Regions from separate parts of the Peribacillus sp. FSL K6-1552 genome, predicted to be linked through region 2. Evidence: riboswitches for the same ligand, from Rfam matches in the RefSeq annotation. Region 2 holds a riboswitch; each other region holds the start of a gene.
The links. Region 2 has a riboswitch for cobalamin ahead of nikA (nickel ABC transporter substrate-binding protein). Riboswitches for the same ligand answer to the same signal wherever they lie in the genome.
Positions count from the first base shown of each region.

Region 1 (12,650 bases), 140 kb from region 2:
ATCACGGGTACCACTTGATCTTCCTTCGCTAGCTTCGATTACACGTTCTTTCAGTATGGTTTGTAATGTTGGATGATAACCAAAGTATTTCGCCAAAACAAATTCATGCTCTGGATATTGGTCTTGATAGCCTGTTAGCATATTCTCCATTCTCTCCATTAACACACCTGTGAAGAGGAAATATGGAAGCATCACTATTTTTTTGGCACCTAACCGAATACAGCGTTCAATGCCTTCATCAACAAACGGATCCGTAACACCCATGAAGGCATTTTCGACCCACTTCACATTTAATTTTTCCCACAATAATCGTGAAATTTTATAAATATCACTATTTGCATCAGCATCACTTCCACCTCGACCTATCAGCAATATTGCTGTCTCCGGATGTTCCGAAGATGTATCGAATCCGACTTCCTCAAGGCGATCTGTCAGAATCGTTAATACTTCATGGTGAACCCCAATCGTTTGTCCATATGTGAATGTAACCGCTGGATACTTATTCCTTCCATCCTCTATTTCAGCTGGAATATGTAATTTTGAATGTCCTGCATGCAACAAAATAATCGGAATGACGATAACTTCAGTGGCCCCTCTTTTTATGCAATTGTCAATGCCTTGGGATATATTTGGCGTGGCAAATTCCAAGAAGCATGTTTCAATTAATAAAGAGTCGTCCATTGTCGGAATCATATTTTTAATAAAACGAATAACTTCTTCGTTTCCAGAAGCTAGTCTGCTTCCATGTCCTACGAATAATACTGCTTTCATTTGTTATCCCCCTCTTGATTAGTCTTCACAAGGCGCAGGCTCTATTTTTATTTTGGGAGCAATGTCTTGATATAAATAGCCCTGTATCTTTTTCGCCCGTTTGAAATATTTAAATAGTCGTTCATTAGGATGAGCATTTTGTTTATATTCGTTGACAATGTTTGTAATTAATTCAACTAGTTGATCCGGTTCAATTCCTTCTGCAACTGGTTGACCAGGATGAGCCGTTCTGCCAACAGGTTTCGCTCCAAGGAATAAATCAAATTTCCCTTTTCGGAAAACGATCCCGATATCATCCATCACTGCACTATAACAAGCCATTCCACACCCATTAAAACCAATGTTCAGTTCCTTAGGCATATCAATCCCACCAAGCACCCTCTGTATTTCATCCGCGTAAGGAATGGATTCCACTTTTTCACCATCACAGAAATCACAGGCTTTTAAAGTCAATACATCCCCAATTGGCGATAATAAAAAGTTTGCTGATTGCAATTTTCCAGTAATAACTTCTGGATCTGTTGTAGGAATCTTTAAAACGATTTTATGATTTGGCGTGTATTCCATCGTTCCCTTTTCTCCAACAACTTCTGCAAGTGTCATCATTTGTTTCGGAGTAAATTGCTTGTTCGCCACACCTGGGCTAACGGCAAGCTCGAATACCGACTCAATTTTTTGCTGAACAATCGGCGTAATTGATTGCTGAACGGTTTGACCCTTAACTCTTGTGAGGGCTTCCATTGCCACTTCAAAAGAAGTGCTCTTTTTTTCTGGTGCTTTTGTAAGCAATCCAACTCCGCCAGTCGCCTCGGTGTACGCTTCCTGCATAGAACCCGTTTCTTGATCTAATGCCCAAGGTTCTGCTTCTTTTTGCAAGCGTTGATGCGGCTTCAATGGTTGCTTTTCCGAATTCAATGTATACTTTCTTTGATATCCACGTGGCGTGATGATTTTGTCATCATATAAAAAGGTAGATGAATTTCCAATAATGACGGTCGTTAGCATCCCTATATCGTGATTTAACATGTCTTTCAAATTGGTTATCACAATATCCTGACGATCGCGATAAGCACTTTTTACCAATCCGACAGGTGTTTCGGGCGAGCGGTAACGCAGTAAAATGTTCTGTGTTTCAACAATTTGCCTAGTCCGTCTACCGCTTCGAGGATTATAAAGTGCAATGACAAAGTCAGCCATTGCTGCAGCCTCCACTCTTTTGGCAATCAGATCCCAAGGCGTTAAGTGGTCACTGAGGCTGATGGTACAGGAATCATGCATGACAGGTGCACCAAGTAAAGACGCACATGAATTGATGGCAGAAATACCAGGAATGATTTCAATGGCTACTCCCGTTTCTTCTTTCCAGCCTTTTTCAATCAATACTTCATAAACCAGCCCTGCCATTCCGTATACCCCTGCATCACCACTCGAAATTACAGCTACTTTCTTTCCCAACTCCGCCTGTTTCACTGCTTCTTGTGCACGTGATACTTCTTCAGTCATACCTGTACTTATAATCGTTTGATCTGTAAGAAGGCCCTGTATAAGTTCCACATATGTTTTGTAACCAATGATGAAGTCACTTTCTTGAAGGGCTTCTACAGCACGTTTGGTAATATGTTCAAAATTCCCTGGTCCAAAGCCAACGACAAATAATTTACCGTTTGTACTCATTTAGACATCTCCTTTTACGACTTGTCTTTTGAAATTCCTGTTTGAGCTGGAAAATCTGGATTAGGAGTCATTTCTCCATTAGTAAATTGGTAAATCATCTGTGGAATAAACTTCTCATCATCGAGATTATGGACAATCTCTCGTCCAAAATCAGGTGAATCCACTCGATACCATGTCCCTTGAGGATAAGCAATCACAACGCAGGCATCCTTACACCTTCCGTTACAGCGAGTTCTAGTAGTATGAATTTTTTGATTCAGACCTTGTGAAGTAATTTCATCACGAATTGCTTGCGTTATTTCTTCGCCACCTTTTTTCATGCAACTGCTGCCGTTACAAATCAAAAGATGCGAGTTTGTGCCTTTTAAGTTCCAAGTTGTCATCTTCTTCCTCCTAAATCTGAGAAAAGGCAAAATAAAAAACCTTAACTGTTAGAGTTAAGGTTTTAAAAAAACTATATGAAAAGGGAGCCTCCAGCAAGCAAAGTGAAACTCTCAAAATCTCCATAGTCCTTCTACCTTTCCCTCCGAAAAGTATCACACAATTTTAAAAGCAGGTTTCCTGGCTTACGCTTCAATTTACTTTTGTCCCTTCCCAGCTCTAGGCCAGTGGTTATCGACAATTTCATCAGCGTTACAGTAGCGGGGGCTGCATCGGATTCTCACCGATTTCCCTATTATCCCTTGCGTGTTCATACAAGAGCACTTTTAAATTGAAATATTTGGTTTTATAATAATATATTTCTAGTTAACTTTATCTATCATATAACAACTTTTTTAAAATTCAATAGTTTATTCCGACTGTTTTGAAAAGTTTAATGGTGAAAATCCAGCTTCATGCCTATCCTCTCTGCGATTTTATCCTTCTCAAAAAAAAATATGAATAGAGTGTAGATGGAATCATTGCTTTATGGTACAATAAACGAGAATTTTCAAAAAATTACATAAGTTTTATGGTGCTAGATTCCTCGGAATTTAGCTTAATAGGGAAGTCGATGTAAATCCGACGCGGTCCCGCCACTGTAAAGGGAAGTCCTAATACGTAAAGAATAATCCACTGTCAAACGAGATGGGAAGGATGTATGAGGATGATGATCCAGAGCCAGGAGACCTGCCATGAAGCGTGAAACTGTTTCAACCTACGAGGATGGGTGTGCGGATCAGGCAGATAAGCTAATATTTGTATTATGCTGCAAACTTACTGTTCATTACGCACTTCTTTCTTTTTGAGAGAAGTGCTTTTTATGTTGCCCGCCACTTCTCTTCTCAGCTTTAATCATTAAAAATAAAAGCGTTGAAAGGAGAACAAATGAAAAAAGCCAATTGGAAAATACTTTATTTTGTCATTTTACTACTCTTCGTACCAAAGAAAGCAATGGCCATGCATATTATGGAGGGCTTCTTACCGATCGAATGGGCGATATTCTGGTGGGCTGTGACACTTCCATTTTTAATCTTGGGTTACCGTTCCATTAGGTCTAAAGTGAAGGAAAACCCAGAAACAAAAATGATGCTGGGTCTGTCCGGCGCATTCGTTTTTATTTTATCAGCCCTAAAAATCCCTTCCGTTACAGGAAGCTCTTCACACCCTACCGGCGTCGGCTTAGGTTCAATCTTGTTTGGGCCACTGGCCATGAGTGTCGTCGGTTCTATTGTTCTGTTATTTCAAGCTGTATTACTAGCTCATGGAGGACTAACTACTCTAGGAGCCAATGCATTTTCCATGGCTGTTTGCGGACCGTTCATTGCTTATTTTGTATTCAAAGGCGCTACTAAATTAGGTTGGTCCTTTTCTCTTGCTGTTTTCTTAGCAGCAGCTTTCGGAGATTTGGGCACCTATGTGATAACTTCTGTACAACTTGCTTTAGCTTTCCCATCGGAGGTAGGTGGATTTATGGCCTCATTCACTAAATTTTCAGGAATCTTTGCCCTTACCCAAATACCTTTAGCAATCAGTGAAGGTTTATTGACAGTCGTTGTCATGAATTTCTTGAAGAAATACAATCTAGGCGAATTGAAATTACTGCGAGTGTTATCTAAGGAGGCTCGTTAGCATGAAAAAAAGTTTATTGTTGCTTTTTCTAGTCGTCATACTTGCTATAATTCCGTTAATCACCCAACAAGGAACAGAATTTGGTGGAGCTGATGGAGTGGCGGAAGAAGCCATCACTAAAATCCAACCGGAATATAAGCCTTGGTTCAACAGTATCTGGGAGCCGCCAGGTGCAGAAACCGAAAGCTTATTGTTTGCTCTCCAAGCCGCGATTGGCGCCGGATTCATAGGATACTTCATCGGCGTTATGCGACAAAAAAATAAACAGGCCGTTCAAGAAAAGGACGAACAGGCAAAACATGTTACTCATAGATAAATACGCCTATTTCAACCGGCTAAAGCATGTACATCCTTTAGAGAAAATGATTTTTGCCCTCTCCCTTTTGTTGTTTTCTTTAGCAGTGAGGGATACGACCGTCTCACTCATCACCTTTACAGTGATGAGTGCTTTTATCATTTTCGGGGCAAAAATCCCAATCTCTTATTATCTAAAATTACTCTTATTACCTGGATTTTTTGTACTATCAGGTACAATTACCATCCTTTTTTCAGTCGCAAGTAAATTTACTTCAATACCAAATGTATGGTGGTCCTGGAATTTCGGCAGCTGGCAAATATTTATCAGCGAAGACAGTATAAAAACGGTAATTGGTCTAATCGTTGTCGTATTAAGCAGTATCAGCTGTTTATATTTCCTAACCTTAACTACTCCCATCACAGTTATACTATATGTATTGCGTAAGCTGAAACTGCCTTCATTGCTGATTGATTTAATCGAATTAACTTATCGCTTCATCTTTATTTTTTTAGATACAGCTATGGCCATTCATCAATCACAGTCATCACGGCTTGGGTATAGTTCAGTGAGGAAGGGAATTCGATCTCTCGGGTTACTCATATCTTCCCTGTTTTTAGGAGTGTTTCAGCGCTCTGAACAATTAACGATGGCAATGAACGCAAGAGGGTATCAAGAGAATATTTCATTTATCGATGACTCTTACACTTATTCCTCTCGTAATTGGCTGATTACCATTGTAACTCTAGTAAGCTTATTCTTTATTTATAGATATATATAAATTGGGGGCAGTTCGATAATGGAAGAACATATTTTTAATATAGATGGCCTCACCCATCAATTCGCAGATGGGACGTTCGCATTAAAAGATCTTTCTCTAACTATTCAAAAAGGTAAAAAAATTGCTTTATTAGGCAATAACGGTGCCGGTAAGTCAACTTTATTCCAACATTTAAACGGTCTTTTAAAGCCAACAACAGGATCCATCAAATTTAAGGGAAAGAAATTAAAATATGACAGAAAAACATTATTACTATTACGAAAACAGGTCGGAATCGTTTTTCAAGACCCGGATTCACAACTTTTTTCCGCTAATGTTCAACAGGATATATCGTTTGGACCGATGAACTTAGGTTGGGAAAGAGATGTCGTGCGGGAGAAAGTTGAATGGGCGATGGCCCAAACAGAAGTAACAGAATTGAAAGATAAGCCCACCCATTTTTTGAGTTTAGGACAAAAGAAGCGTGTTGCCATAGCTGGTGTGTTAGCCATGGAACCCGAAGTCTGGATCCTAGATGAGCCTACGGCGGGATTGGATTCTTATTTTTCCAAACAGATTATGGCTCTTTTGGATAACATCCATCTCCCTGATAAAACAATTATTTTATCAACCCATGATGTTAACTTAGCCTATCAATGGGCTGACGAAATCATTGTCATGAACGATGGAAAGGTCATATATCAAGGAGATCCTGTCACTATTTTTCATCATGAAGACCTTTTGTATCAAGCACATTTAGAAAAACCATGGATATTTGAAATGTTTCAATCACTTATTCAATCAAAGATATTCACAGAAGAAGACCCTGCCCCTAGAACGAAAGAAGAATTACTTCAAAAAATGGAGATTGAAAAGGTTAATTAAGAAGCAATCCCTAGCCTGTTTCATTAGGTCAACAGACTAGGGGATAAAATGGAGATATTCTTCACTATCCAGGCAATTGAGTCGGTACTCCAATATCTGGATAGTTTTAACCTCAGAGAAAAACAAGTAGCTGCAAAGTATCCCTCTTGTAAGCTCATGTAATGCTCTGGTATTTCTCCCTAATTATTTTATTGGCTTTCTTCTTCAGCCTCTTCCCCTTTAATCTCTATATTCTTTCCGTCTACATCATCAACTACAGATTGCATTTCACCTTCCGTATAAGTATCCGAAACTTGCTCGTGCGTTTTAGCAAGCCCAGAGGACAATGTATCCTTTCGTTTATAATCACTGACGTCATAAATTCTTCCAGCTATATCTAAAGAATCCTTTTTTGATTCCTTGCTATCCATAGAATTCACTCCTTATTTCGAATTATTTTTATCTTGCCCATTTTATTAAAACAGGGAACTTGGTTTCATTTGTCATCTCATATAGATTGACAGCATGAAGTAATGACAAGGGTATTTTGCGTAAAAAATAATCCAATATTCAATAAAGATAAAAAAAACTATGAAAAGGATGATTTATCGCTGATTTAACAACCAGAGGGTTCAATCTTATCTGAATGGGAACATGAAAAATGAGGTATTTCAGTATCCATATCCATCATTCCTATCCATTTTTATGAACTCCGTTTAATATTATTTTTTCAAAAAGGCGCGCCCAATTGAAGTTGAAGAATGAGGTTAATTTCATCCTCCTTTTTTATTTGAAATTTCCCTTGTTTCTGACCCATTAGCTTATAAGCACTATTACTTCTCCCTTAGGCCCAATAGAAAAAGCGATTACTTGGAATAGGAACCGCCTTCATTCTCTGTCAACAATCTTTGCAAAGTCGTCAAGGCTAGTTGAATATTTGATATAGATTCGTGGTAAAAGATAGAGTTCGTCTTTAATGTCCTTCTCAGAAAATGGTTCAGGAGTTGTCGTAAGTCCAAACAAATAGTATTTCTTCGTTTCTGCTACGACTTTGTCATTGAAATTCCCGTATGGATACGCAAGAGCATAAACTGGTTTGCCCGTTATTTTTTGAATTTTATCTTTGGACCCTTTCAGTTCATATTCATAATTTTTTATTTTCGTCAAGTCAGGATGTGTAGCAGTATGAGACTGAATTGAGATCATACCCGAATCAGCCATCGTTTTTAAATCCGATTTCGATAATCGGTTTGAGCGACCAATAAAGTCAGAGATAACAAACATGGTACCAGATGGTTTAAAACGTTCGTTTTTCAATTTTTGAAAGATAGCAAATGCATTCAGGTTGTTTTTGTATCCGTCATCAAAGGTTATGAAAATGGGTTTGTTTACTTTACTAATGTCTTGCCACCGATCAAAAGTTAATAATGTGTAGCCGTGGTCTCGTAAATAAATCATTTGTTTCTCGAAATTCTTTGGGGTTACATATAACTCCATAGAACCGTGTCCATTAAACTCTTCAATCGAATGATAAATTAAAATAGGTACTTTTCGTTGAGCAATAACTTGTGATGGAAAAATTAAGATAAGAAGACATAGGAAAAACATTGCTATCTTTTTCATAAAACTCCTCGCTTTGTATCCTTTTTATATCTTTTCAATTTATTGTTCCTCAAAAGCATAGTTCTATTATGCTTTCTCTCATATTTCATTCTATCTTCCATTTTGATCAATGGTGACTTTGATATTCCCAAATGAAAAGTAATTCCCTAAAACACTAAGGAATCGGCTTTTTTATAAGTCCTCCTTCACCAATAGCCCTGTTTGCTTAATAAGAATTTCTGTTATTCTTCATCATCAATTTCTTCTTCAGAGCTTAGAAAGAACATATGCAACTTCTAGAAGAACTTTTCCTTACACCACTCACCTCCCCCTTTAGTATGTAAGAAAAAAAGGTTGCCGCAGCAACCTCCCTTTTTAAAGTAAAGCACCCCTTATTTGAACAAAACTTTTCGTTTAATTATCAAATAACTCAAAATTAGTAAACGGAATGATCGTTTGTCAATTTAAAAATCGTTATTTTTTTACAGACAAATATATTTATTTTGCTTCACTGTTTTTCTGTTTTTCCTTTAGATAAAAACCATCCACCTAATGCAATAAGCAGCATTACTGACCAAAAGATTGTATTCCAAATAGGTCCTTCAACAAACTCGTGAGGAATAATGTGCAAGGCTGGATGCGCAAGAGTATGCATTAATAACTTAACCCCAACCCAACCAACGAGTAACATTGCTGCAGTTTCAAGACTAGGGCGTTCTGTCAATATCTTAACGAAGTAACCTGCTGCAAACCTAATAACAATTAAACCAGCAATTGCTCCTAATAAAATAACTATAAATTGTGCGCCATCCATCCCCCCAATTTCCCCCATTGGTGTATCTGGCAGGGCAATGACAAGAGCTACCGCTGCTAAAATAGAATCAACAGCGAAGGCGATATCAGCTAATGCAATTTGCACAATAGTCATACGATAGCTTTTCCCTTTTTTCTCTTTTTCTCCGTGGTCCTTTTTTAGTAAATGTTTTAACGAGATGAAAATTAAATAAGCAGCCCCAATTGCTTGAACTTGCCAAACGTGGAAAAGGTACGAAATAATAAAGATTGCACCAATCCTAAATATAAAAGCTAATAGCAACCCAATATTAATCGCTTTTTTTTGCAGTTCTTCTGGTAAATGTTTTGACATAATAGCTAAAACTAAAGCATTATCTGCAGATAATAAACCTTCTAAAAAAATCAAAATAATTAATACCCAGCCATACTCTAATAATAAAGAAAGTTCCATATTATCCCCCTATAAATTATCACTTCATAAGCCAGTATAAGTATGCTTACATGAGTTTAATAACGTTTTGTATTATCGGTATTATATACCATCCAGCCTATATTAAAGAAAGTTTGCCTTTTTCTTATTCCAATATTGTCTCAACGTATCCACTTCCTTATTCAACTCTTCTGCCCCGATAGTGGAATAAGAAAGGACATATGCTTTTTATATGCTGATATCCTCCCACCTATAAACGAATAATTTAAGTTATCATCTGCAATGTTTGTTAACATGCTATCCACTATTTTAGCTCCCATTGCCTCATAGAAGTGGCAAGAACTATTTTTCTCTAACACTTTAACACTAGCTGAATTGAAGTCTAAACTCTTAAATTCAGGAAGGAGTCTTTTTAATAATTTTTTTCCTATCTCTAAACCTTGAAGTTCGTTTAAAATATATATAGAAGTTACGTCCTGTGTCAAAATTCAGTTTGACAAGTTAATTCTTATTTCACTAAAGAAGTATTGAGTTGAAGAAGGCGATTTATTTAAAATAACGAAAATGATGTATTAGAGGTGATTAAATTTAACAAAGTTTTTGTCTTAGATGGTGAAAATTTTTCGGACTTTAATGGACTCTGTAACGAGTTTTCGAATGTAGTTCTCTCTGGAAAATACAAGTGGAATGGAAGTCTCGATGCATTTAATGATATTTTGTTTGGTGGTTTCGGTGATATAGAAGTTGAAGAAGAATATACAATTTTTTGGAGAAATTCTGTCAAATCTAAAATCGATTTAGGGTACGGAGAAACAATAACCATACTGAATGAGATGTTGAAAAATTGCCATCCAAGTAATGAAGAAAAAGTAATTAAAGAAATAAGGGATGCAAAAATGAACATTGGTTCAACTATATTTAATTGGGTAGAAGAAATTATCCTTGATAATAAAAATATAACGTTGATTTTGGAGTAATCCTTAATCAAGTAAAGGGTAGCGTTAGTTGAATTAAAAAGGGAACTTAATATGTATCAAGAGTTCCCTTTCTTAATGTATACATATCAACATTTAGATTTAACATCGCCTATACATAAAAAGCTTATAGACTTGTCCCTAAAAAAGGGGACTTTGTCTACAAGCTAAAAGGCCTTAATTTATCTTTAACTTTCGATTGCTCTTACTCTCATCCACATTATCGGATGGATCACCCCAACATTCCACATTCTTCAAACCTTTAATATTGTTTACATGGAAAACTGGGTTTTTTCCACTCTTCTTTTGTTTTTGATAATCGGCTAGTGCAGCAAATGCAATTTTTCCAAGTAATGCTATGGCGATTAAGTTGATAATGGCCATTAACCCCATCAGCAAGTCAGCTAGACCCCATACAAACTTGAGTGAAGCAAGCGAACCGAAAATCACCATCCCTACGACTGCGATACGATATAAGTTTAACCAAACTTTATTTTCATTAATAAAGCCAATGTTCGACTCTCCATAATAGTAGTTACCAACTATGGAACTAAAGGCGAATAACAGTACGATAATGGCAAGGAAAATGCCAGCCCAAGATCCTAATGCCGTACCAAGTGCATTTTGGGTAAGGACTATACCATCTGTTTCCTTCGATGTATACAGGCCTGAGACCAAAATGATGAAGGCGGTCGAACTACAAATGACAAGTGTATCCACAAATACACCAAGTGACTGAATGAGCCCTTGTTTTACCGGATGACTGACATCTGCTGTCGCACCTGCATTAGGGGCACTACCCATCCCGGCTTCATTAGAAAATAGACCTCTCTTGATTCCTTGCATCATGGCAGCGCCTAATGCTCCACCAGCAACTTCCCTTAATCCATCAAAAGCACTTTCAAAGATTAAAACAAAAACACCCGGTAACTCGGTAATATTCATGATAATGATAATCAACGCTACTATCACATATGCTCCTGCCATAATCGGTACGATGACTTCAGATACTTTTGCAATCATTTTAATGCCTCCAAAAATGATGACAGCCGTAACAAGAGCAAGGATGATTGCCGTAACCCACTTATCGATCCCAACCGATTCATTGAACGCACTTGTGATCGTGTTGGCTTGTACAGAGTTGAAAGCAAGCCCAAATGTAAGCGAAATCAATACAGCGAACGTGATACCCATCCAACGGGCATTCAATGCTTTTTCCATATAATAAGCAGGGCCACCTCGGAATGTATCGCCATCCTTGACCTTATAAATTTGTGCAAGTGTACTTTCAATGAAGGCAGAGGCAGACCCGATAAGTGCTATTAACCACATCCAGAAAACGGCTCCTGGACCACCCATTGTGATGGCTATGGCAACACCTGCAAGGTTACCTGTTCCAACCCGTGAAGCAGTACTGATGCAAAAAGCCTGAAACGATGTCACCCTTTTTTATCCGCTGTGGCACCTTCTCCCAAAAGCCGCATATAAAAAAACACCCTAGATCTAAAGATTCAGGGTGTTTTTCTGTTTAATTCACTTTTTCAAGAAGTATGTTTCTTCTCTTCACTCCCTGAAAATCGCGGAAAACCAATCAAAATGGCTATGACTCCACAAATCCCAATTAATACTGGATAAAAAGAATAGGGTAAAATACTTACAGGTGAAATTTGTGCTACCCCCGCCGCAACAAGCAGTTGTGCCCCGTATGGAATTAACCCTTGAATACAACAAGCAAAAACGTCAAGCAAACTCGCCGATTTACGGGGATCGATGCCATACTTTTCCGCAATGTTTTTGGCTAGCGGACCGGCAATGATAATAGAAATCGTGTTATTTGCCGTAGATAGATTTGTCAAACCGACCAGACCGGCAATGCTGAATTCAGCACCTTTTCTTGATTTGCTATTACGGGTCACGACGTGGAGAAGATAATCGATGCCGCCGTTATGTTTGATGACTGACACCATACCAGCAATTAAAATGGCAAGAAAAGAGATCTCATACATTCCCGCCATTCCATCCCCAATTTTTTGAATGACTCCCATCAGTTGATAACTACCATCCGCTAACCCGATAATTCCGGCAAACACAATACCGATGGAGAGGACAAGGAACACATTGACTCCAGCTAATGCAGTGATCAAAACGCAAAGATAAGGTAGAATCTTCACCCAATTATAGGAATGTTGAGAGATAGCTGCTTGTTCACCCATTGTTAAAAAACCAAGGATGACACATGTGATGATGGCCGCAGGTAAAACAATGAAAAAATTCACTTTAAACTTATCCTTCATTTTCGTTCCCTGCGTTCGAACAGCTGCGATTGTCGTATCTGAAATGAAAGATAGGTTGTCACCAAACATCGCACCACCAATAACGGCAGCCATTGAAAGGGCAAGCGAAATATCGGTTTGTTCACTAATTCCTACACCT
Region 1 is NZ_JBBOST010000001.1:2,575,875-2,588,524, reverse strand. It holds gene NST21_RS12535 (sirohydrochlorin chelatase) at 1-771, opposite strand, end outside; gene cobJ (precorrin-3B C(17)-methyltransferase) at 790-2,445, opposite strand; gene NST21_RS12525 ((2Fe-2S) ferredoxin domain-containing protein) at 2,460-2,828, opposite strand; cobalamin riboswitch at 2,980-3,169, opposite strand; cobalamin riboswitch at 3,382-3,577, shown strand; gene NST21_RS12520 (energy-coupling factor ABC transporter permease) at 3,754-4,497, shown strand; gene NST21_RS12515 (energy-coupling factor ABC transporter substrate-binding protein) at 4,499-4,813, shown strand; gene cbiQ (cobalt ECF transporter T component CbiQ) at 4,797-5,573, shown strand; gene NST21_RS12505 (energy-coupling factor ABC transporter ATP-binding protein) at 5,592-6,437, shown strand; gene NST21_RS12500 (YozQ family protein) at 6,626-6,847, opposite strand; gene NST21_RS12495 (polysaccharide deacetylase family protein) at 7,305-8,039, opposite strand; gene NST21_RS12490 (TerC family protein) at 8,527-9,264, opposite strand; gene NST21_RS28830 (GNAT family N-acetyltransferase) at 9,426-9,728, opposite strand; gene NST21_RS12485 (hypothetical protein) at 9,822-10,220, shown strand; gene NST21_RS12480 (alanine/glycine:cation symporter family protein) at 10,395-11,660, opposite strand; gene NST21_RS12475 (Na+/H+ antiporter NhaC family protein) at 11,759-12,650, opposite strand, start outside.
Region 1: it holds a riboswitch for cobalamin, as region 2 does, so the genes downstream of both, NST21_RS12520 (energy-coupling factor ABC transporter permease) here and nikA (nickel ABC transporter substrate-binding protein) in region 2, are expected to answer to the same signal.

Region 2 (12,650 bases):
CAATAACTGTTTTGCTTTTTCTGCATCATATTCATAAGGCTCTATATTAATTTTCGTGTATGGCAAAATAGGTGGAAACAAAGTATCAGCCTTTTTTTCCATACCATAAAAGATCTTATCAATAACAGCCTGTTTATTAAAAGCATGTTGGAGCGCTAACCGAACTTTAAGATCTTTAGTCGCTTCTCTATTTGAGTTAAGAAGCAGCGTTCTTGTAGCTGTAGGTTCTGACAATTTGGTTTCATATTGCCCTGAATTCTTCAAAAATTGGAATGAATCTTGGCTTATGACCCCGTTTCCAAAAATAAAGTCGAGTTCTTTTTTCTCAAAAGCTAATACTCTTGACTCACCGTCAGTAATGACTTTAACAACCACCTTATCTACTTTAGGTTTAGTACCCCAATACTGTTCATTCCTTTTAAAAACTGCAAACTCATTTTTCTTATATTCACTCAATACCCACGGTCCTGTGCCAATCGGAGACTTGAGTCCGTCCTTAAATGTGTTTTGACTGTCAGGAAAAGCAGCTTCGCCTACAAATCGCAACGGTCTGATGTAAGTTAGTTCTTGAAGAGTTGGATAATACGCGTTGTTCAAAATAAGTTTAAATGTATATTCATCTATTATTTCAGTACCTTTGATTTGGTTAATTAATTCCACCCATTCATGTTGTTTGCGATTAACTAAAATGGTATCAAAGTTTTTCTTAACGATTGCAGCATTAAAGAGGGAACCATCGGAAAATTTAACATCTTTCCTCAGATGGAATACATATTCTTTTCCATCTTTCGATATATCCCAGCTCTCTGCAAGCCAAGGCTGAATTTCTCCGCCTTCACCGTAATAAACAAGGGATTCATATACCATAGCCTGGGAAAAAAACTCATTCGGAAAATATGTGTGTGGATTTAAGTCACCTATATCCCCTGGCCATGAAAAAGTAACAACTTTTTGTTTATCTTTATCTGATGTATTTTCTTGATCTATTGTTGTGTTGCTGCAACCAGTAACAAAAATTGTGAAAATTACTAGTAGTCCAACAAAAGAATGGAATAAATTAGACCGTTTTAAAAACATGTTTTCTCACCTTCAATTATGGAATTTTATCTATTTGAAAAATTACGAAATATAAAAAAGCATTTCCAACCAGATTTAACGGTCAGAAATGCTTATAGTTTAAGAACAAATTCGTCTTCTAGCACTCTAACACCTCCCTATCTCCCGTAGGTTTAACAGCATTTTTAGAACGGGCAGGTTTTCTGACTTAGGTTCATCATCTCCATGCGTCTTCCCGGATATTATCCAGTGACTTCCTTGCATAGGACTCACCATTACAGCGGCGGGACCGTGCCGGATTTTGCACCGGCTTCCCTTTTAAATATTCGCATTTAAACGAATATACCCATTCCAATACTATATGAAATTTTCCCTCATATTCATAGTAAATAATAGAGCTTGTCTATCCTAAAATTATTTTGTCGAAACCATTTGTTACTTCTTAACACTTTATTAGTTTCATCTCTAAGTAATTTTTGATAAACCCAGCTACTAATCCTATCCATCTAGCAATAAACGAAATACAGTTAGTAAAAAGGAGAATAAACAGGTTCTCTTTAAAATTCAACAAATTTTAAATTCTCCTAAATTATACAGTTTTACGATTACAACTCTCTCAAAATGGAGATATTCACTATATGAAAATAAAACCAAAAAAAGTTTACCTAATACAAATTATATTCGTTATTGCAAATTTATGCTATATCAAATTAAAGTCCTGATGTTTTTTAACGGCTCGTTATGTATGGAAGTAATAATTTTATATATGAATAGTTATCTGTAACGACATATATCGAATGATAGTGAGGAAGATTTGTATTGCTCCCGTCAGAATTTGTTTACTTTAAATAAGTAAATACTTACTATAATATTTAAAATCATCCTAATTTATGTAATAATAAATATACTACAATAAAGGAAAGGTTTTGAGGGGATTTTCGTTGGAAAGTATGGAACTGCTACATAATAAAATAGAGACAATGAGGAAAGAATTAATAAATACAGCCTTGAAACATGGATTCTCCTCACCAAAAACATTACATTTGAGCCAAGAACTTGATAAACTCTTGAATATACTTGTGCATGAACAGGAGTCGCTAACTCCAATAGGCCTTCAATAAGATGTAAGGGTGCTTCTCCACTAAGTAAGTAGGCTTGAAGCCTGATGATCATATTTTCTCCTTTCTACCATAGGGCTTCATGGTTCAATAGCGGGAAAACAGTTGGATCCCTACTTAAAAAGTTCATGAAAAGAATTGATTTCCTTTCTGTTTTTTAAAACATATTAACTCCTACTGTAGAGAACGGATTTATACGTTTTATCATATATCATCCGTACATAAAAAACATATGCAAATATCATTCATTAAGGTAGTGGTAGTGCAGCTGGAAGAAAGCAAAAACTCCCCTCTTTTCTTGTGAAGAGAGCTTAGCTTGCATATTGAGGTCCTTTATTGGATAGAGTACGCGAATACAATTGAATATTAGGAAATGCACACCATTATCCATATTTAAGAAAAGTGATTATAAATAAAATCTCTAATTGAAGAACCTTAGCTAGAGTTGCCTCAAACGTTACAAGGTTGCCTATTGCCATACTAGAAACCTATCGAAAATATAGAGAGCCTCTTAAAACATTTATTTTAATAGTTTTCCAAGTTCAGGCGTTACTTCTTTTGACCACCTGTCTGTCCATTCACTTCGGATTTCAGCTAACTTCTTAACATCAGGCTTATATGTCTTATCTGATTCTTTTAGTCCAATGACGCTTTCGTATTTCTCAGGTAGCTTCATACCTTTAAGAACAGGATAGAATCCTGCTTCTGCAGATGTTTTTTGTGATTCCTCACTAATTAAGTAGTTAATAAAATCAATTGCTTCTTGTTGATTTGGAGAATTTTTCACCAACGTTGCACTAAAGGCGTGCATATATACTCCTTCTTTTGGCACGACCATTTTCAAAGGTAAACCAGAATTTACTGCTAGGTCAGCAATTACATAGCTTCCCATTACAGTAACATCGGCTGCCCCTTGTTGAATAGCGGGCATCATCTGAGTAGAATTTTTATAAAAAGTAGAGGAATATCCGGCTAGTTCCTTTGCCTTTTTTAACCCAGGTTCTAAGTTATCTATACTACCTCCGTTGGCCAACGCAAAAGAATATAGGGTGTTAAAGCCCCAGTCGTTAGAAATATCAGCAAATGCTGTTTTCCCCTTATATGCAGGACTCGCTAGGTCATTCCAAGATTCTATTGGCTTGATTTTATTCTTTTTAAAAGATTCTGTGTTGTATGCAGGAGCATTAACAAGACCAAATGCAGGTGCGGCAACATTATCTATAGCTATAAAACGAGAATCAACATTTTTTAAGTTAGGCACCTTTGTTTCATCAATGACTTCAACAAGCCCTTTTTCATTTGCACGAGGTACATCTAATGGAACAAAGAAAGCAATATCAATTTGAGGAGCTTTTTTCTGTAATTCTACTTTTGAAAGAATCTCACCTGATAAACCAGCAATATAATTGATTTCAATGCCAGTTTCTTCTTTGAATTTCGGTGCAATTTCTTCACGAATTATTTTCTCGATTTTTCCACCATTGCCGGCAATAGTGATTTTTTTTGTAGTTCCTTCCCCTGAGGCACCGGTTGATTTTTGTGGTGTGGGGGCACAGCCAGACATAGCAGCCAGCATCAATACTACAAGCAAGCTAAGAATCTTTTTCATCTTTCATTCCTCCTTGTTTTGGATGTTTAGTCGAAAGTAATTTTTTGAAATCGCTTTCATTTATATCATTTCTACTACACTGTTAAACAATCTTACTGTTCATCGAAGTAATTAACGCCCATAAATTATCCGCCCCTGAACTTAAAACTTCCTCACCCAGTTTTTGAGACCAAAAATCCTCATTTCCAAACTCATCACGCCATGACCAAAGTCTTCTAGTGCTATGTTGCAAAGAATGTTCATCCGTAAAACCCATTGCACCATGAATTTGATGTGCAATGGGTACCCCAAGACTGGCAGCATCCCCTACTCTAATTTTAGCTATCATGATTTGTTTTTCTCCATCTTCTGCTATAAACGCCTTGATTGCTAAATCAGTAACCGCTTTTGCTGCGGAAACTTCACCTGCTAAAATTGCTATCTGTTGCTGCACGGCTTGAAATTTCGCTATTTGTCTTCCAAATTGTTCTCGTTCAGTTGAATACGCAACGCTAAGTTCTAAAACTCTTTCTAGCGCCCCAGTCATTTGAACGGAACGAACTAATGCACCTAAATACAATATCTTATCTTCATCAATTTCCACACACCCCGAAACTGATTTATTTTCCACAAATACATTTTTGAAATCCAGGTGATCTCTTGATTCACCTGCGAGGTTTTTTCCTGGCTCAATTTGACATGCATCTTGATCTACAATAAATACCATTTTTCCTTCATCTGAATCTCCTAAAACTACAATTGTTTGAGCCGTACGAGCCCATGGAACGTTTTTTGCTGAACCAGATATAATATAACCATTTGATTTTTCTGTAAAACTAATTTTTTGCTCTTTTGAACTTAATACTAGTGTCATAGGCTTATTTGATATAGGTAAACCGGCTTTGGATAAAATCCAATTCGCTATAAAAGTTTCTGCGATAGGCACCGGAGCAGAGAAATTTCCTGCAATTCTTAAGAAGTTAAATGCATCAGTTAGACTACCGCCAGAACCACCGGATTCTTCAGATATCCCTATAGTCGTCATGCCTGTTTCATTTAACATTTTCCATAATTTAACTGGAAATTCACCTTCTTCAGAATCATCAATAAGATCTTTTGTACATAAGTCTTTTAACAATTTCCGAGATGTATCCTCTATAATCTGGCTTAAGTCAATCACTTTATTCCTGCCCCCTTTGCAATAATTCCCCTTAATATTTCTGTTGTACCACCACGAAGTGTAAAACCAGGGGAGTGTAAAATTGCTGTAGCTAACAAAGAATTAAAACGTGGATTCGAGTTCTGTGATGGTAATGAGACAAGTAAACGCGCGACTTCTGCGACTTTACACTCAAACTGGGTACCTAAATCTTTTACTAAAGCAGCAGTAATGTCGGGAGAAATACCTTTTTGAAGTAAACGTGCCACACCTAAAGATAACTCACGTAATGTAGTTAGATGGGCCACCAATCTTCCAATGGAGATGTTACGGTGCTTATCTAATGTATCCTGTTGTAAGACACGAATTAACTCAACAAATAATGGAAATGTACTTAAAAAGCGCTCTGGGCCACTTCGTTCAAAAGCCAATTCAGCCAAAATTTGTTTCCAGCCATCTCCAATTTTTCCGACAGCCATTCTATCCGGAATGAACACGTCTTCTAGGATGACCTCATTAAAATGATGTTCCCCTGTCATTAACCGAATAGGACGTATCGTTACACCTGGCGATGATAAATCTACAATTAATTGACTAAAACCTTCATGTCTATTTTCTGTTCTAGGTGAGGTTCGACATAGTGTCATCATGTAGTGCGAGAAATGAGCTCCACTTGTCCATACCTTACTTCCATTAAGTAGCCAGCCTTTATCAACTTTCTTCGCACTTGTTGATATTGATGCTAAATCTGAACCTGAATTTGCTTCACTCAGTCCGATTGAGAAGTATACCTCACCTCTAGCAATGCGTGGAAGTATCTCTGCTTTTTGACTTTCATTTCCATAACGTAATAAAAGAGGACCTGACTGTCTATCTGCGAACCAATGTGCTGCAACAGGGGCACCGATAGCCAACAATTCTTCAGTGACAACATAACGTTCTAATGCTGTTCGTTCATGTCCGCCATATTTTTTAGGCCAAGTCATCCCAAGCCATCCACGCTGACCAAGCTTACGGCTGAATTCAGGATCATATTTACTTAGCCATGAATCACAATGGGGCACAAAAGAACCCTTTTCCAATTCCTCCTTAAGAAAACTACGAACTTCATTTCTTAGCTCTTCTGTCTTTCCTGATAATTCTACTGATTGTAACTCTAAACGCTTTACCATACAATTTCACCCCTGAAAGTGTTATTTAGCATAGATTATCAACCTATTGTTCTTTCTAAACGCCTAAACTAAATTTCCTCTACTAATTGTTCCAAGAAATAAAGAATGATTTAATTTCACAATTTTTTTCGCCTTTATACCTCATTTAATTTGCTCACAACGTTAATATTATCTGAATCATTTAAAGTTTGGCTTACGTTTCTCCATCATTGCATTCATGCCCTCTTGATAATCTGGATGTTCGGTAACTATCCCCATAAAGGAGGAAACCATATCGAGCGATGTTCTTAAGTCTGTCTTTTGACCATGATACACCGTTCGTTTTATCAACCGAATCGCTTGTTGCGGACCTCTGGCAAGACTACTCGCCAACTGATAAACTTCCTCCATCAACGAATCATGAGGGACATGTCGTGTAATGACTCCTAAATCGAAAGCTTCTTCTACATCAATAATTCTTCCTGTCCATAATAGTTCAAGTGCTTTGTCCAACCCTATCAGTCGAGGTAAATAATAACCACCACCATCACCTGGTACAAGCCCTAGTCTTACGTATCCTTCGCCAAGTCTCGCCCTTGATGAAGCTATTCGCAGGTCACAATGTAAAGCCATATCTAGTCCTGCACCTATGGCATCACCATTAATCGCAGCAATTGTCGGCTTATCTATTTCTTCCATTAGAAGTGGAATTCGTTGAACATACTTCCATAAACTATTCTTCCGATTTAATCCTGTAGTAGAAAAATCCTGTTCATTATCCCCATCAAGATTCAAAAATCCTAGCCCTTCTTTCATTGCTTTAAGATCGCCGCCTCCACAGAAAGCACTGCCATTTCCAGTCAAAACTAAAACCCGAATATCATCGTTGTCCCTTACTTCTTCTAAAGCCTTAATCCATGAATTAATCATCTGTATACTGAATGAATTCTTTGCATCCGGTCGATTTAATGTAATTGTAGCCACACCTTCTTGTACTTTAAAAATCAAATCAGTCATATCGTCACCCCTATAATTATTTAAGATAATTTTTTTGAAATATTAAATGCAGTTTCTTTTACAAGTTTTATATACAATTCTATTTTTGATTCATCTACTCTTGCTGTTGGGATAACCAAGGAAATAGATAAAAAATCCTTGTTATACCGCTCTTTAATTGGGGCACTAATCGAAAATGATCCAACTACACGTTCACTTTTACTCATCGCATAGCCTTGTTCTCTTATGACCTGAATTTCTTGTTTTAATTTTTCTTTATCCGTAATCGTTTCCTTGGTTATGGGCTCTAAAGTCATGCTGTCTAATAGCTTATTAACTTCATAATCCGAAAGTAAAGATAATAACGACTTAGCAGATGCACCTGCATACAATGGTGAATATTGACCAATATATGTGAGAGACCTTAATTCATGGTTACTTGCTACATATCCAATACACTTCCTCATGTTTTGATGGATGATACTTAAACAGACTGTTTCACCGAAAAATTCAGACAAGCTTTTCATTTCTGATTTTGCTACAGACATGAGATTAGAGTTTTTTTCCACCAGATGGCCTAAAAAATACAGTTCAATACCTAGTCGATAAGATTTCCTTTCCTCATTCTTATCAATTAATCCTTGTGATACCAATGTATTTAATATTCTTTGCAGGCTTGATTTAGATAACCCTAATTTTCGATGAAAATCAGCTAATGTAAGCTCTTTCTCTTCTGGTGAAAATGATTTTAATACTTCAATAGCTCGATTGATTGTTTGCATATCGACATCTTCCTCGCACTTTTTTTACAAACTTCGATTTTTTGAAAGCGTTTACTTTTTTGTGTTTTAGATTACTCCTTCAGATTTTAATCGTTCTATTTCATTCATATCCAATTTTAATTCTTCTTGAAGAAATGACACTGTATGTTCACCTAGTAGTGGAGGGTGCTTCCTGATAGTCATTGGGGTATTTGAAAAACGTATTGGATTCCTTACTAGTTTAACCTTGCCTAATGTAGGGTGAGGAACTTCTTCCACCATCTTTCTCGCTTTAACTTGTGGATGCTTAAAAGCCTGTTCTATGTTGTTAACTGGACCGGAAGGAATCCCATTTGTAGAAAGGATTTGGAACCATTCATCTGCACTTTTCGTTAAGAATATTGGTTGAATTTGTTCTGTAAGTTCATCACGATTTTCAACTCTTGAACTATTGAATCTAAATTTATCATCAGATAGCCATTCAGGGCGGTTAAGCACTTCACAAAATTTATTAAATTGCTTGTCATTCCCTACTGCAATCATCATTGGCCTATCACTGCATTGAAACACCTGATATGGAACGACATTATTATGCTGATTACCTAACCTTTTAGAAATATAACCAGACATTAAATAACTACTAGCAATATTCGCTAATGAACTGATCTGCACATCTAACAAGGATATATCGATGTGTTGGCCTTCTCCCCCCTTATCCCTAACCCTTAATGCTGTTAAAATACTTATTGCAGCATAGAGAGAACTGTAAATGTCTACGACAGGAACCCCAACTCTAGTAGGATCTCCTTCAGCTGAACCTGTAACATCCATTAATCCACTTATCGCTTGTATTACCGGGTCAAAACCAGGTTCATTGCTGAATGGCCCCGTTTGTCCGTAACCTGTAACAGAGCACAAAATGATTTTAGGATTTTGCTGTGTTAAAGTCTCATAGCCAATCCCTAATCGATCTAATGTACCTGTTTTATAGTTTTCAAGAACTACATCAGCACTTTTTACTAGATCTAAAAACAATAACCTCCCCGTTTCACTTTTCAGATTAATAGTAACGGAACTTTTATTTCTATTCGCTGATAAATAATAAGTGCTTTCACCTTCAACAAAAGGTGACCAATCACGCATACTATCCGTTCCTTTTGGAGATTCAATTCTAATCACATTTGCACCTAAATCCCCTAATATCATCGAACCTGCAGGACCTGCATATATCCTAGATAAATCTAGAATTTTAATATCTTCTAATGGTAGATTCAAAAGTATTCCTCCCATTCATAAATACTAATTATCCTAGCCAACATGCAAAGTATGTACCGTTAATTGGTACGCCATACCATTTAAAAATATGTTACCATATATTTTACATTTATTCCATTATTTATTTTTTGATTTTTCTGAAAATAAAGTTAAACGACTTTAATATAATTTAAACAAATTTATTATCACCCAACATCAATCTCATTTGAATGAGAAATCAACAATATCCTTTACCAGAGCCAAAACGTAAAAAAAAGCATTGATACAAGTACCAATGCTTCTCCGAAATATTAATTTTATCTTTAAAGCTTTACCCTTTGCAGTCGAAGTGCATTTATAACAACGGATACAGAACTAAATGCCATGGCAGCACCTGCTAACCAAGGGGCAAGTAGCCCAATAGCCGCAATCGGTATTCCTATTACGTTATAGGCAAAGGCCCAGAACAGGTTTTGTTTAATATTCCGCATGGTTTTTCTACTCATGAGGATAGCATCGGCAATGCTGTTTAAATCCCCACGAATTAAAGTAATATCCGCAGCTTCCATGGCCACGTCTGTCCCCGTCCCGATAGCCATACCAATATCAGCTAGGGCAAGTGCTGGTGCATCATTGATTCCATCTCCAACCATAGCCACTTTCTTTCCAGCTGCTTGAAGTTTTTTCACTTCTTCCGCTTTCCCTTCAGGAAGTACTTCCGCAATGACCTGGTCAATGCCAACTTGGTTTCCGATGGCATGAGCAGTCCTTTGATTATCACCCGTTATCATGATGACCTGAATATCCATCTCTTTTAACCTTTTTATGGCTGTTTGAGAAGTGTCTTTTATGGTATCCGCCACAGCAATAAGACCTGTATATTCACCATCAATGCTAGCCAACATCGCGGTTTTACCTTGCCCTTCAAGGTCTTCCATGGCCGGTAGTGCTTTTGTAATATCCACGTTATTTTGCTTCATTAATTTCCGTGTACCCACCAGTAACACTTTTTGATCCACAACAGCTTTTACCCCGTAACCTGGAATAGCTTCGAACTCCTGAACCAATGCAAGTGATATTTTTCTTTCTTGAATTCCTTGAACAATTGATTGTGCAAGTGGGTGTTCAGATTGTTTTTCAGCGGCCCCGATAAGAGATAAAAAGTGTTGTTCACCCATTCCATTTTCGATGAGGACATCGGTTAACACTGGTGTACCATTAGTAACAGTTCCCGTTTTGTCTAAAATAACCGTATCAATATGGTGAGTAGTTTCCAGGTGTTCTCCGCCTTTAAATAAAATACCGAACTCTGCGGCACGCCCTGACCCGGCCATGATTGATGTTGGGGTAGCCAAACCTAAAGCACACGGGCAAGCTATTACAAGTACCGCAATCATCGCTTCAAAAGCTGGTGTAAATTCACCAGGATTAACCCAGATCATCCATACGAGAAAAGTTAAAAGGGCGATTCCGACAACAATGGGTACGAAAACACCAGAAATTTGGTCAGCGAGCCTTTGAATTGGAGCTTTAGACCCTTGAGCGTCTTCTACCACCTTGATGATTTGCGAAAGAGCGGTATCTCTGCCGATTTTTGTGGCCTTCATTTTGAGAAAACCATTTTTATTCAGGGTTGAACCAATCACAGTATCTCCCATGCTTTTATCTACTGGAATGCTTTCTCCTGTTAACATGGATTCATCGACGGCAGAGTTCCCTTCGACGACCTCTCCATCCACCGGGATTTTTTCACCTGGCTTCACCAAAACTGTATCTCCAACAATGACTTCTTCTAGAGGTATTTCGCGCTCTTCACCATTCCTCAGCACCAACGCTGTTTTGGCCTGAAGTCCCATCAATTTTTTAATGGCTTCTGATGAACGTCCTTTTGCTTTTGCTTCAAAGAGCTTCCCTAAAAGAATGAGGGTGATAAGGATGGCACTAGTTTCAAAATATAGTTGTGCAGTATGGTGGTGGACTCCAATGGCGATGATCGATTGATAGACACTATAAAAATAGGCAGCGGACGTTCCCATTGCAACTAAAACATCCATATTCGCACTTTTGTTTTTCAAAGCCTTATATGCCCCTACATAGAATTGCTTACCAATGAGGAATTGCACAGGCGTTGCGAACGCCATTTGCACCCATGGATTCATGAGGAATTCCGGCATATAAATAAACGAAGTAAAACTAAAATGACTTACCATCGCCCATAACAACGGAAATGACAAAATTACGGCGAAAATAAATTTTCTCTTTTGTTTTTGAATTTCTTTCTGGCGAAAATCCACCGATTCCTTGTTATCATCCTTGATGATCGCCCCGTAACCCAACTTTTCCACTCGTTGAATAATATCAATTGGGGAAGCTTCAGAAGGATCATATTCAACGGTCGCGTTTTCAAGTGCCAGGTTTACATTGGCCTTGGATACTCCATCCATCTTATTTAGCCCTTTTTCAATTCGTGTTGCACAGGCCGCGCAGGTCATTCCCGTAATGGTAAACTCTTTTTTCTCTTTTACCACATCATAGCCAAGATCTTGAATTTTCTTTTCAAAGTCCTTGGTACTTAATTTTTCTGCATCATAAGTAATGACTGATTTTTCAAGGGCCAAATTAACAGTGGCCTCTTCAACACCTTCCATTCTATTTAACCCTTTTTCAATTCGTGTTGCACAGGCCGCGCAGGTCATTCCTGAAATTTGCATACTTGTTTCTTTTATATGGTTGCTCACTTTATCCCCGCCCCTTTATACCACCATGGGGTATAATATATTGTAAAAAAGAAGTGCTTTAAAAGCACCCTTATTCCTTATTCAACATCGTAGCCTTGATCATCAATGGTTTCTTTTATTTTTTCAAGTGATACTTTTTCATTATCAAACGCAACATCTACTTTTCCTGCGTCTAAATGTACTTTTACACTTTCTACACCCGAAAGCTTTCCTACATTCCCTTCAACTGCATTCACACAATGACCACATGACATTCCAGTTACCTTCAATGTTACGTTTTCCACCCTAATCACTTCTCCTTTATTTTTTCATTAATTTTTGTATCGTTACTAGCACTTCGTCAATGACCTCGGTATCCCCATCATTCAGTCGGTCTACCACACAATTTCTTAAATGACCTTCTAATAAAATTTTTGCCACACTATTCATGGCACTTTGTGTCGCAGCTATCTGGGTAATAACATCATCACAATAAGTATCTTTTTCGATAAGACCCTTAATACCTCGAATTTGACCTTCGATACGATTTAAGCGGGTCGTTAAATTCTTTTTCACTACTTCAGAGTGATGACTTTTTCGGCCGTGGGAAGAGGTAATACAGCATTCGTCATTTTCATCTTCAATGAACGAATCTTGCTCATTTATTTTTTTATCCATCTCTCACCCCTCCTTAAAATCATAATACCATACCCCCCTATCCTATGTAAAGAGAGAAGCTTATGTGTCAATATTTCTTTATTCTTTGCTTTTGAAGGATATCTATTCCTTAGAAATCTGTTTAACAAAACCACACACAAAATACCCCATGTGAAGCTAAACAAAAGGTTGA
Region 2 is NZ_JBBOST010000001.1:2,438,174-2,450,823, reverse strand. It holds gene nikA (nickel ABC transporter substrate-binding protein) at 1-1,077, opposite strand, end outside; cobalamin riboswitch at 1,233-1,421, opposite strand; gene NST21_RS11935 (aspartyl-phosphate phosphatase Spo0E family protein) at 2,007-2,177, shown strand; gene NST21_RS11930 (ABC transporter substrate-binding protein) at 2,695-3,783, opposite strand; gene NST21_RS11925 (acyl-CoA dehydrogenase family protein) at 3,866-4,942, opposite strand; gene NST21_RS11920 (acyl-CoA dehydrogenase family protein) at 4,939-6,093, opposite strand; gene NST21_RS11915 (enoyl-CoA hydratase/isomerase family protein) at 6,271-7,089, opposite strand; gene NST21_RS11910 (IclR family transcriptional regulator) at 7,110-7,850, opposite strand; gene NST21_RS11905 (CaiB/BaiF CoA transferase family protein) at 7,917-9,104, opposite strand; gene NST21_RS11900 (heavy metal translocating P-type ATPase) at 9,407-11,794, opposite strand; gene copZ (copper chaperone CopZ) at 11,899-12,105, opposite strand; gene NST21_RS11890 (metal-sensitive transcriptional regulator) at 12,122-12,478, opposite strand.

Region 3 (6,013 bases), 2.1 Mb from region 2:
TTTGGAACATCCTTCTTTCGCATTATTTAAATAAGTCTGGATAAACGGTCTTTGCTGCGAGCTCTACAGCTTCACCAATCCTTGGCCCAGGACGTGACATAATATTTTCATCAAGTAGATAGACTTGATCATTTTTCACAGCGTTGATATCTTCCCAGCCTTTACGGGATTTAATTTCATCAACAGCATCATCTGCATAGGTAGCAGTTGTAATGATAGCATTAGGGTTTCGTTTGACAATTTCCTCATCTGAAACTTTAACCCAGCCTTTTTGATCGGCAAAGATGTTTTCAATGCCTGCAGTTACTAGAATTTCTTGTTGGAAGGTTTCCGATCCTGTTGTATAGATTTCTGGAGCTGGACTAATTTCAAAATAGGTTTGTTCCTTTTCATCTAATGTTTCAATTTTTTCCTCAACACTTGTAATTTGGTTTTGGATATCTTTCACCAATTCTTCGCCTTTTTCAGTTACGCCCATGACTTCAGCGATTTGCCCAATATCCCCATATACATCATCAAAATTTGTCGCGGATTTTATAATGAATACTGGGATTCCAGCATCTTCAAGTGGTTTCATCGTCGTTTCATCACCAATGGTATAAGCAATAATGGCATCTGGTTTTAAGGAAATAATTTTCTCTGCATTGATATTCACCGAATCGGAAACATGTTCAATATCCTTTGCTTCCTCTGGATAATTATCGAAGTCGGTCACGCCAACGACCTTATCTCCCAGCCCTAGTTCAAATAAAATTTCTGTATTACTTGGTTGAAGTGAAACTACTGTTTCCGGAATTTTATCAAATTTTATTTTCTTTCCTGTATCATCGGTAACGGTATAGCCTTTGACTTCTTCTGTCTTGTTAGTATCTTTCTTTTCCTTTGTCGTCTGGTCATCCGTTACTCCACATCCGGTAAGGAAAAAGGCAAGCATCAGGATGGAAATCCAACTAAATCGTACGATTCTCTTCATTATTTATTCCTCCGTTTTCTTCTTCATGGGTTTGGTTGGGTATGATTTGCTGATAAAAGGAATCTCTTCTATACCATGTTGCTTATTGACGTAGACAGCCATCACGAATAGAACATTTGCAAGCAAATGGGCGTAATCAAAGAGAATTCCAGGGATTTCCCTTTCTAAACTAACCTTGTGTAAAGCACGGACTGACTTTTTGGCTTCACTACGGCAAGTATGCAGAACACAGGCGGCGGTTGAACCTTGCGGAAGCACAAATGTCTCAATATGCTCTTTAACTTCTGCGACATAATGGTCGTAGATTGCACTTAGACGTTTCAGATCATTGTCGGTAATGGCCAATTTCCCACGGACTGAACCATTTAAATGATAAGCCATCGGCAACAATTCCATTAAATCTCGGTATACATCCGGAACATCCTTTGTAAGCGAGGCGGCCAAGCCAATTTGTGTCGTCAAAGAGTCGGTACGTATTTCATAATCGACGGTAGACACGGATTCGCGCATGTATGGATAGCATAAAAAACGAAAATCCTTCTTTGCCATAACTCTTCCTCCTCTTCATAGTTAGATGAATCACCTCAGTATCGCTGTTCTCAGCAAAAGAAAAAGCCGACCAAGGGCATTGGTCGGCATCAATCACCTATGTATCTGTAACAGAAAAAGATGGAAGACTGCCGTACAATCCTCCTATCTTCCGAAGAGCATAATACGATAAAAAAGGCAGGTCTCCTGGCTCGTGCGTCATTTTACTCTAAGAACCTTCCCATTTGAACAGGATGAATGGTTATCGATGTGAATCTTTATCCTCAAACAGTGGTATTTATCTTATTTCATTAGCACTTACAGTTGCGGAAACAGCTTCGGTTTTACACCAAATTCCCTATTAAGCTGACAAGTCAGCACCTTTTTCTGCAAGGTTTATATTCACTTAGCAACAGTTTACCATACCTTTTTCCTAAAGCAGTATGAATATTTTTAGAGAAATTCGTTTATGGTTTGCGAATTATCTAGTAAACTTACAATGTAAGGTTTAATTGGATGTTAATGTAAAATACATATCGAGTATAAAGAATATATAATAGGTGTTATATAAGAGTAATAGGGTAATCTTAGGAGGTAGAGTATGCTTTATAAGCAGGTAAATCAAAAACTGGAAAAGATTTTAGGGAATATTGAAAAAGTGATTATTGGAAAACGAGATATAGCAGAACTGAGCATCGTGGCACTTCTTTCTGGGGGGCATGTTTTATTGGAGGATGTTCCTGGTGTAGGTAAGACTGTCATGGTCAGAGCACTGGCAAGATCGATAGGCGCAAACTTTAAGCGTATACAATTCACACCTGATTTACTACCTTCAGATGTAACGGGTGTTTCAATTTTCAATCCAAAGGAACAAGAATTTATTTTTAGACCAGGACCAATCATGGGCCATATTATTTTAGCCGATGAGATAAACCGGACCTCGCCGAAAACACAATCTGCCTTGCTTGAAGCAATGGAAGAGGCAAGTGTGACGGTTGATGGGGTTACAAGGGGATTGGAGAAACCCTTTTTCGTTATGGCAACACAAAATCCCATTGAGTACGAAGGAACATACCCACTTCCAGAGGCGCAATTGGATCGTTTTCTATTAAAAATGAAAATGGGCTATCCGGGTGTGGACGAAGAAATTGAGGTTTTGCACCGAGCTCAATATGCCGCACCACTTGAAGAGTTAGAATCTGTTATTACTTTAGAGGAATTAATAGCTTTACAGGAAGAGGCTAAAGCAGTGATAGTGGATGACACGATAAAGCGGTATATTGTTAATTTGGCTAATCGATCTCGTACGCATGAGAGAGTATATTTAGGGGTGAGTCCACGTGGATCGATTGCATTGATGAAGGCGGCCCAAGCCTATGCACTTTTGCAGGGCAGAGATTATGTTCTACCGGATGATGTGCAATATTTAGTACCGTTCGTGTTTGCCCACAGACTTATCCTGAAGCCAGAAGCGAATTATGAGGGAGTGGATGCTGGCATGGTGATTCACGAGATTGTTGCGACGATTCAAGTGCCTGTGAAGAGAGCTGTGACCTAATGCGGAACTTGATCAGCATCTTAAAGGAAAACATGAGTGTGATTGGCTTGTTATTACTTATAGCGATTTCCTTTTCTTTTGCGATGTTTCAAGGCGGTTTTGTCAGTTGGTTTATTTTTTATACATTTTTGCCGTTCGCTGTGTACTCTACGATTCTACTTTTTTATCCGATTAATAACATTATCGTTGAGAGAAAGGTCAGTAAAAGAGAATGCCGAGCAGGCGATTCTGTAGAAATAGCTTTAACTGTTACCCGTAAAAACAGGCTGCCTCTTTTATATTTGATGGTAGAGGAAGAGTTGCCGAAGGAATTGGAAAATAGGGGGATGCAAAGAAAAACACTTGTCTTTCCGGGTTTCAGGCATACATTCAGTATGACATATACTTTGGACAAGTTGCCACGGGGTGAGCATACATTTCAAACAATCCGTTTCAGGACAGGAGACTTTTTTGGCGTCTTTGAAAGGGAAGCGACATATAGTTCACCTTTAAAAATCACTGTTTTCCCTTCATATCATGAGCTTGCCTACAGAGATCTTGAGCGTGTATTCAATCAGGGACAAGTGGGATCAACAAAAAAAACACAGCGAGACCAATCAGTAGTATCTGGAGTTAGAGAGTATCAGCCAGGTGATCAGTTATCCTGGATTAACTGGAAGGCAACGGCTAGAACAAGTGAAATCATGACAAAGGAATTTGAAGTTCAGAAAAACCGTGATGTGTTTATCATACTTGATAATCAGGAATCGCTTTTCTTCGAAGAAGCAATTGTAATGACGGCTTCCTTTGTACATGCCATGTTAAAAAAAGGCATAGAGATTGGTTTCGCTAGTACGGGATCGAGGCAAATCTTACCGACTGGAGGAGGCAATAACCAGAAACGAAAGATTTTTTACCGCCTTGCTAAAGAAAAACCGAGTAGGATAACCACTTGGAACGGGATCATAAGGAAGGAAATTCTGCCGGCCAACACAGCTGTGATTTTCATTGTCTCGGAATTAACATTAGAAAAGGTAGAAGTATTGAGTGCATTCCGCGCTAATCAAGGATTAACGTTGTTTTGTGTGAAAAACCCAGCAGACTTTACAGATGAGGAAAAAAAATCAAGAGCCGCAGCAGTATCACGGGGAATAAAGGTTTGCTTTCTTGAACAGGGGTATCTGCAACACGACAGACGAGAGGTGATGATGAAATGAATGTTTCAACCCCCTTGTTGGAAAAGTGGATGCATGTTCTTCTGTATACCTTTGGTCTGTTGTTGATCACAGAATGGTTAAGGCCTGTTGAGAAACTCACGGATACAGGGAATATTGTTGTTTTTGTTCTGTTTGTGATTTTTTCCCTACTACTGCATTATTTCCACTTCCATTGGCTAATCCGCTGTGCCCTCTTAAGTGTTTATATAATGATTTCAGTACAGTTTCTTCATTCGAAAACCGCTTTATTTGAATTTTCATGGTTTAAAGGCTATCTGCTTGATTTCACAGCCAATCTATCAAATATATACGATGGCAAATGGGAGTTACTTTCAAATCCATTTCGAACTTTTCTATTTTTCTTGCTTCTTTGGCTTGTGACATATTTGATTCATTACTGGGTGATGGTGAAGCAAAGTATCTTTTTCTTTTTTATGTTAACGGTGATTTTTATATCGATACTTGATACATATACTCCCTATGATGGTGATAAGGCAATGATAAGAATCATCATTATTGGTTTTGCAATGCTCGGTCTGCTGGCCTTGATGCGTCTGTCCATTCAGGAGCAGCTTAGGTTTTCAAGGGCTCCTATCAAGAAATGGATCTTGATACTAACGGGGATGATTGTGATAAGTGTCCTTTTCGGTTTTGGTGCCCCTAAGTTCTCTCCACAATGGCCGGATCCAGTTCCGTATATTACTTCTTATTCAGATAAAGTGATGAAAGAAGATAGTAGTTCCACAGACAAAAGGGTGGGGTATGATGAAGATGATTCGGAACTTGGCGGATCGATAGAGCCAGATAGTTCTATTGTCTTCTATAACAATGCTCCTGCAGGTCATTACTGGAAAGTGGAGAACAAAGATGTCTATACTGGAAAAGGATGGGTTTCTTTAGAGGGAATAGACTTTTTTACTTTTTCTAACGGCCAGGAAATGACTTCGTTAAATACTTACGATATTCCAGAGGTAGTAAAAGCAGATGAAATGTCAGTGAAAGTATCCATGATGGAATTGTATTCTCATATTCTTCATCCGCAGTCCGGTTATTTAAAAAAGGTCGAGGGTAAAAAAGGAAAAGAGTTCAAGTTTTATAAGGATATGGACAAAATCATTTCCGAAAAGGAAGACGGCGAAAGCCTTCTATTGAAAGAATATGAAATGACCTATGATATGCCGAGGTTTGATATGGCTGAGCTAAGGAAGGTCACAGAGCCGGATGAAACGATGGGTGTCTTAATGGATAAAAATACTCAGCTTCCAGAGGGCTTACCTAATCGAATATATGAATTGGCATCGCAGCTTACAATTAATGAAACAAATTGGTACGATAAAGCGAAAGCCATTGAAAATTATTTTGATGGTCCTGATTTTGTTTATTCAAAGGATGATATTGCGTATCCAGAGGCAAATCAAGATTATGTCGATCAATTTTTATTCGAGACCCAGATTGGATATTGCGACAACTATTCAACCGCAATGGTCGTCTTACTACGTGCCGCCAATATACCTGCTAGGTGGGTAAAGGGTTATACTGAAGGTGAAAAATCAATTTATAAGGGTGAATCCGTTTATAAGGTAACGAATAATAATGCTCATTCCTGGGTAGAAGTTTATTTCTCTGGAATTGGCTGGGTTCCCTTTGAACCAACAAAGGGATTCACTGGAGAAGTTGAATTTTACAATTCGGACTTGAAACAGGATGATATAAAGAATTCGGAGACGGACACTCCAGCTAATGCAGAGCAGAAAAAGA
Region 3 is NZ_JBBOST010000001.1:386,443-392,455, forward strand. It holds gene NST21_RS01880 (ABC transporter substrate-binding protein) at 23-973, opposite strand; gene NST21_RS01885 (hypothetical protein) at 977-1,522, opposite strand; cobalamin riboswitch at 1,682-1,901, opposite strand; gene NST21_RS01890 (AAA family ATPase) at 2,103-3,059, shown strand; gene NST21_RS01895 (DUF58 domain-containing protein) at 3,059-4,255, shown strand; gene NST21_RS01900 (DUF4129 domain-containing transglutaminase family protein) at 4,252-6,013, shown strand, end outside.
Region 3: it holds a riboswitch for cobalamin, as region 2 does, so the genes downstream of both, NST21_RS01885 (hypothetical protein) here and nikA (nickel ABC transporter substrate-binding protein) in region 2, are expected to answer to the same signal.